Regions from separate parts of the Pseudomonas shiyinii genome, predicted to be linked through region 2. Evidence: predicted binding sites of a transcription regulator. Region 2 holds the regulator's gene; each other region holds the start of a gene.
The links. The regulator sigma-54, encoded in region 2, starts transcription at its own class of promoters, with help from an activator protein. The targets are predictions, from matches to a motif close to ANTGGCATNNANNTTGCTNT.
Positions count from the first base shown of each region.

Region 1: the regulator sigma-54 is predicted to act here: its motif matches at 1,537-1,556, upstream of glnA (glutamate--ammonia ligase).
Region 3: the regulator sigma-54 is predicted to act here: its motif matches at 1,402-1,421, upstream of glnK (P-II family nitrogen regulator).

Region 1 is NZ_CM161522.1:4,384,570-4,386,837, reverse strand. It holds gene glnA (glutamate--ammonia ligase) at 33-1,439, opposite strand; gene thiI (tRNA uracil 4-sulfurtransferase ThiI) at 1,889-2,268, shown strand, end outside.
Region 2 is NZ_CM161522.1:3,768,275-3,770,542, forward strand. It holds gene lptB (LPS export ABC transporter ATP-binding protein) at 1-91, shown strand, start outside; gene ACXHGZ_RS16985 (RNA polymerase factor sigma-54) at 248-1,741, shown strand; gene hpf (ribosome hibernation-promoting factor, HPF/YfiA family) at 1,819-2,127, shown strand; gene ptsN (PTS IIA-like nitrogen regulatory protein PtsN) at 2,140-2,268, shown strand, end outside.
Region 3 is NZ_CM161522.1:4,657,877-4,660,144, forward strand. It holds gene ACXHGZ_RS21065 (ammonium transporter) at 1-861, opposite strand, end outside; gene glnK (P-II family nitrogen regulator) at 905-1,243, opposite strand; gene ACXHGZ_RS21075 (accessory factor UbiK family protein) at 1,610-1,873, shown strand; partial or broken gene ACXHGZ_RS21080 (YifB family Mg chelatase-like AAA ATPase) at 2,049-2,268, shown strand, end outside.

The DNA.
Region 1 (2,268 bases), 620 kb from region 2:
CTTTCGTTACGCCGGGTCGTACAGGTCTGGAATCAGACGCTGTAGTACAGGTCGTATTCCAGCGGGTGGACGAAGGTGCGGACTTTGATCTCTTCTTCGGACTTCAGCTCGATGTAGGCATCGATGAAGTCGTCGGAGAACACGCCGCCCTTGGTCAGGAACGCACGGCCCTTGTCCAGCTCTTCCAGGGCTTCCTTCAGGCTGCCGCAGACCTGCGGGATTTCCTTGGCCTCTTCAGGCGGCAGGTCGTACAGGTTCTTGTCGGCGGCATCGCCTGGGTGGATCTTGTTCTGGATACCGTCCAGGCCGGCCATCAGCAGGGCGGCGAAGCACAGGTACGGGTTGGCAGCCGGGTCCGGGAAGCGCGCTTCGATACGGCGGGCTTTCGGGCTGGAAACGTACGGGATACGGATCGAGGCCGAACGGTTACGGGCCGAGTAGGCCAGCATGACCGGGGCTTCGAAGCCAGGCACCAGACGCTTGTAGGAGTTGGTGGCCGGGTTGGTGAAGCCGTTCAGGGCCTTGCCGTGCTTGATGATGCCGCCGATGAAGTACAGGGCGGTATCGGACAGGCCGGCATAGCCTTCGCCGGAGAAGGTGTTCTTGCCGTCCTTGGAGATCGACATGTGGACGTGCATGCCCGAGCCGTTGTCGCCGTACAGCGGCTTGGGCATGAAGGTGGCGGTCTTGCCGTAGGCGTCAGCCACGTTGTGCACGCAGTATTTCAGGGTCTGGACTTCGTCAGCCTTGGTGACCAGGGTGTTGAACTTCACACCGATTTCGTTCTGGCCGGCGGTGGCCACTTCGTGGTGGTGAACTTCGATGACCAGGCCCATTTCTTCCATGGCGTTGCACATGGCAGTACGGATTTCGTGGTCGTGGTCGCACGGCGGAACCGGGAAGTAGCCGCCTTTGACGGCAGGGCGGTGGCCCTTGTTGCCGCCTTCGACGTCCTGGTCGGTCATCCAGGAGCCCTGTTCGGAGTAGATCTTGAACATGGAGCCCGAGATGTCGGACTTGAACTTGACCTGGTCGAAGATGAAGAACTCAGGCTCCGGGCCGACGAACACGGTGTCGCCGATGCCGGTGGTCTTGAGGTATTCCTCGGCGCGCTTGGCGATGGCGCGTGGGTCACGGTCGTAGCCTTGCATGGTGGACGGCTCGACCACGTCGCAGACCAGGATCAGGGTCGGTTCTTCGGTGAACGGGTCCAGGACGGCGGACGCGTCGTCCGGCATCAGGATCATGTCGGAGGCTTCGATACCTTTCCAGCCTTCGATCGACGAGCCGTCGAACATCTTGCCGGCTTCGAAGAAGTCGTCTTCCAGCGCATCGCGAGCGGGCATGGTGACGTGGTGCTGTTTGCCTTTGGTGTCCGTGAAACGCAGATCAATCCACTTGACGTCATGATCTTTGATGAGTTGAACCGACTTCGACATGTTGTCCTCCGGATGGTCTAGGGCGCGGTGGGCCGCTGCCCTGGAAAAAGGGTGTCGCCGGGCGCGGATAGTCGGCCAAGCTTACCTGCCTCACAAGAGAGCAATTTGCATGCCAGTGCTCGAAAATGGCGAGGATGGGATAAAAGGGGGCGTTGACGGGCATTTTGCCTAAAGGGCACCTTGGAAAATGCACCCATAAGATGCGTTTTTTTGAAGTGGTGCACCATTGTGGTGCGATGGTGATCCTGTGCGCCCTATCGCGGGACAAGCCCGCTCCTACAGGGAATTGCGCACAACGGGCTCTCGGTGGGAGCGGGCTTGTCCCGCGATGAGGCCCGCACAGGCAACATAAATCCATGTCCTGATCAAAAGTTGCTCAAACCTTGAGCTATTTCCGCTATAATTCGCGCCCCTCATTTTCGGCAGGCCCTGCGCGCGCTGTTAAACCAATGAAACTTATCGTCAAAGTCTTCCCAGAGATCACCATCAAGAGCCGGCCGGTGCGCAAGCGTTTCATCCGCCAGCTCGGCAAGAACATCCGCGTCGTGCTCAAGGACCTGGATCCGGAGCTCGTGGTCGATGGTGTCTGGGACAATCTCGAGGTGGTCACCCGCGTCGAGGACGAGAAGATCCAGCGCGAAATGATCGAGCGCCTGACCTGCACCCCGGGTATCACCCACTTCCTGCAGGTCGAGGAGTACCCGCTGGGTGACTTCGACGATATCGTCGAGAAGTGCAAGCACCATTTTGGCCACCTGCTGGCCGGCAAGCGCTTCGCCGTGCGTTGCAAGCGGGGCGGGCACCATGACTTCACCTCGATGGATGTCGA
Region 2 (2,268 bases):
TGGACAACTGATCGCCGAAGGCGATGCCGAGACCATCCTGGCCAATGACCTGGTCAAGGAGGTCTACCTGGGCCACGAGTTCCGACTCTGAGCCCGGAGTCTGCCTGGGGCACTGCCGCAAAAGTTGCAGTGCTCTAGGCAAACGCTACAATTTCAGGCATATAACTTGCTTAAAATTGGCGCCCCGGCGCCCTACGTGTAGTGGATGGCGCATGCGCGCCGGCGAACAAGGTATTAAGCCCCAGCCATGAAACCATCGCTCGTCCTAAAAATGGGCCAGCAACTGACGATGACACCGCAGTTGCAACAGGCCATCCGTCTGCTCCAGCTCTCCACCCTGGACCTTCAACAGGAAATTCAGGAAGCGCTGGAGTCCAATCCGATGCTCGAACGTCAGGAAGACGGCGACGACTTCGACAACAGCGACCCCATGGCCGACAACGCCGAGAGCAAGCCGGTCGCCGAAGCCCAGGACAACAGCTTCCAGGAAAGCACGGCCAGCGCCGAAACCCTGGAAGAAGGCGAATGGAACGAACGCATCCCCAACGAACTGCCCGTCGACACGGCCTGGGAAGACATCTACCAGACCAGCGCCAGCAGCCTGCCGGCCAGCGATGACGACGAGTGGGACTTCACCACCCGCACCTCCACCGGCGAGAGCCTGCAAAGCCACCTGCTGTGGCAGTTGAACCTGGCACCGATGTCCGACACCGACCGGCTCATCGCCGTGACCCTGATCGACAGCATCAACGGCCAGGGCTACCTGGAGGACAGCCTCGAGGAAATCTGCGCAGGCTTCGACCCGGAGCTGGATATCGAGCTGGATGAAGTGGAAGCCGTACTGCACCGCATCCAGCAGTTCGAGCCTGCCGGCATCGGCGCCCGCAACCTCGGCGAATGCCTGCTGCTGCAGCTGCGCCAGCTGCCGGCCGACACCCCATGGATGGCCGAAGCCCAGCGCCTGGTCAGCGACTTCATCGACCTGCTCGGCAGCCGCGACTACAGCCAGCTGATGCGCCGCATGAAGCTCAAGGAAGATGAACTGCGCCAGGTCATCGAGCTGGTACAGAGCCTCAACCCACGCCCGGGCTCGCAGATCGAGTCCAGCGAGCCGGAATACGTGGTACCCGACGTCATCGTGCGCAAGGACAACGACCGCTGGCTGGTGGAGCTCAACCAGGAAGCGATCCCGCGCCTGCGGGTCAACCCGCAGTACGCAGGTTTCGTCCGCCGCGCCGACACCAGCGCCGACAACACCTTCATGCGCAACCAGTTGCAGGAGGCACGCTGGTTCATCAAGAGCCTGCAGAGCCGCAACGAGACGCTGATGAAGGTCGCCACCCAGATCGTCGAGCACCAACGCGGCTTCCTCGACCAGGGCGACGAAGCGATGAAGCCATTGGTGCTGCACGACATCGCCGAGGCGGTGGGCATGCACGAATCGACCATTTCCCGGGTCACCACGCAGAAATACATGCATACCCCGCGTGGTATCTATGAATTGAAATACTTTTTCTCGAGCCATGTGAGCACCGCCGAAGGCGGTGAATGCTCGTCTACGGCGATCCGCGCGATCATCAAGAAACTGGTTGCGGCGGAAAATCAGAAAAAGCCATTGAGTGACAGCAAGATCGCTGGTTTACTGGAGGCACAAGGCATCCAGGTAGCCCGTCGCACCGTCGCCAAGTACCGCGAGTCCCTCGGCATCGCACCGTCGAGCGAGCGCAAGCGACTGATGTAGCCCCTGGCTGTGCCATAGCGTTTCAGTGGCAGGTGCAATACCTGCCCTTTATGCACGGGCAACAAAGGAGAAGCTGTATGCAAGTCAACATCAGTGGACAGCATGTAGAAGTCACCCAACCACTGCGTGAGTACGTACTCGAGAAGCTCGCCCGGGTGGAAGGACATTTCGACAAGATCACCAACGTCACGGTGATCATGAAAGTCGAGAAACTGCAGCAGAAGGTCGAGGCCACGCTCCAGATTCCCGGCGGAGAAGTGGTTGCCAACGCCGAACACCAAGACATGTATGCAGCGATCGACGCCCTGGCTGACAAGCTCGACCGCCAACTGAAAAAACACAAGGAAAAACAGCAAAGCCTGCTGCAAGGTGCAGCCGCCCGCTGATCCCTCTCATCCATGATCCGACTTGAAACCATCCTGACCCCCGGCCGTTCCCTCGTGAACGTGCCGGGCGGCAGTAAGAAGCGCGCCCTGGAAAAGGTCGCCAACCTGATCGCCGAGCAAATTCCCGAACTGGAGATGCAA
Region 3 (2,268 bases), 890 kb from region 2:
GGCGAACATCCAGCCCAGGGCCGCGGCGGCGGTGGCGATCTGGGTGACAAGCATGGCCATGCCGGCGGTGCCGTTGGCAGCGGCGGCGGAACCTGCGTTGAAACCGAACCAGCCGATCCACAGCATCGCGGCGCCCGTCAGGGTATAGCCCAGGTTGTGCGGGGCCATCGGCGTGGTCGGGTAGCCCTTGCGCTTGCCCAGCACCAGGCAGCAGACCAGGCCTGCGATACCAGCGTTGATGTGCACCACGGTGCCACCGGCGAAGTCCAGTACACCCCAGTCCCACATCAGTGCACCGTCACCGCTCCAGACCATATGGGCGATCGGTGCGTAGACCAAGGTGAACCACACGCCCATGAACACCAACATCGCAGAGAACTTCATGCGCTCGGCGAAAGCACCGACGATCAGCGCCGGGGTGATGATGGCGAAGGTCATCTGGAAGGTGATGAACACCGCTTCGGGGAACAGCGCGGCAGCCGAGGTCAGGCTCTGAGGCGTGACACCGCTGAGGAACGCCTTGGAAAAGCCGCCGATGAAGGAATTGAGGTTGACCACGCCTTTTTCCATACCGGAGGTATCGAATGCCAGGCTGTAGCCATAGATGACCCAGAGAATGCTCATCAGGCCGGTGATGGCGAAGCATTGCATCATCACCGACAGCACGTTCTTCGAGCGCACCATGCCGCCGTAGAACAGCGCCAGGCCCGGAATGGTCATGAACAGCACCAGCGCCGTGGCGGTGAGCATCCAGGCGGTGTCACCGGAGTTCAGCGCCGGGGCAGCTTCCTCTGCCAGGGCCAGGCCGGGCATTACGAGGGACAATAGGGCTCCTAGCCCTGCGATCTTGCGCAGAGTCATGTTGTTTTCTCCTGGGGCGTTGGGTTTGGTGAGGCTGTGTTGCTTAGATCGCGTCGGTATCGGTTTCGCCGGTACGGATGCGAATGGCCTGCTCCAGATTGACCACGAAGATCTTGCCGTCACCGATCTTGCCGGTGTTGGCTGCCTTGGTGATGGCTTCGATGACCCGGTCAAGATCCTTGTCGTCGATGGCGACGTCGATCTTCACCTTGGGCAGGAAATCGACCACGTACTCGGCACCGCGGTACAGCTCGGTATGGCCTTTCTGCCGACCGAAGCCTTTGACTTCGGTCACGGTGATGCCCTGCACGCCGATTTCCGACAGCGACTCGCGCACGTCGTCCAGCTTGAACGGCTTGATGATGGCAGTGACTAGCTTCATGAAACTTCTCCCGATTTGGTGGACTTGCCCCAGGAAAACAAACCCGTCTCAAGTCTAAGCGCAGCGCCTGGCTTTGTAACGCGCCGTCGGCGGCATCTGGCATCGCATGCGCGCTGCCTAGTTCAAGGAACTGCATCAGTGCATGGCTCGCAGAGGTCTTAGCAGAAACCTTGCCAGTTCGAACAAAGCCATAAAAAACAAATAGTTACTGTAAATTCGAATGCTTGGCCAATCGCCATCAGGCAAAAGGCGCACAATTCTGGTGCATGCTGGCCTGGCGTATTGCGCAAAACCTGTGCAGCGCGAGCCCCGCCGGGGCGCGTGTTACACTGCCCGCCTTCTCATTGATTCAGCGGACAGCCCAACATGCTCGCGCCAAAAGCCTTCCTCGACGCCCTGAGCGACCAGGCCTCCCGCCTGTTCAGCGGCGACACCGCCCAACCCCGCGCCGAACTGGAAAGCCAGTTCAAGGTCCTGATGCAAGGTGCCTTCAGCAAGCTGGACCTGGTCAGCCGGGACGAATTCGACAGCCAGATGGTCGTCCTGGCGCGCACCCGCGCCCGCCTGGAAGCGCTGGAGAAGCAACTGGCCGAGCTGGAGGCCCGGGTCGCGCCGCCTGCCCAGGAATGACAGCCGGAACCCTTGTGGGGGTTCATCCGCGAAGGGCCGCACAGCGGCCCAAACCTGACCTTGACCCGTTTCGCTGCAAAACCCCGACGCACTCTTTCGCGATTACCCTCCCCCAGGCGCTCTATGCTTGCCAAACCGCAGGAAGCGGTTCCTCACAAGCGACCACGGAGTGTCCATGTCCCTCGCCCTCGTCCACAGCCGCGCCCAGGTCGGGGTGCTGGCACCCGCTGTCAGCGTCGAAACCCACCTGGCCAATGGCCTCCCAACCCTGACCCTGGTCGGCCTGCCCGAAGCCACGGTCAAGGAAAGCAAGGACCGGGTGCGCAGCGCCATCGTCAACTCCGGGTTGGACTACCCCAACCGACGCATCACCCAGAACCTCGCGCCCGCCGACC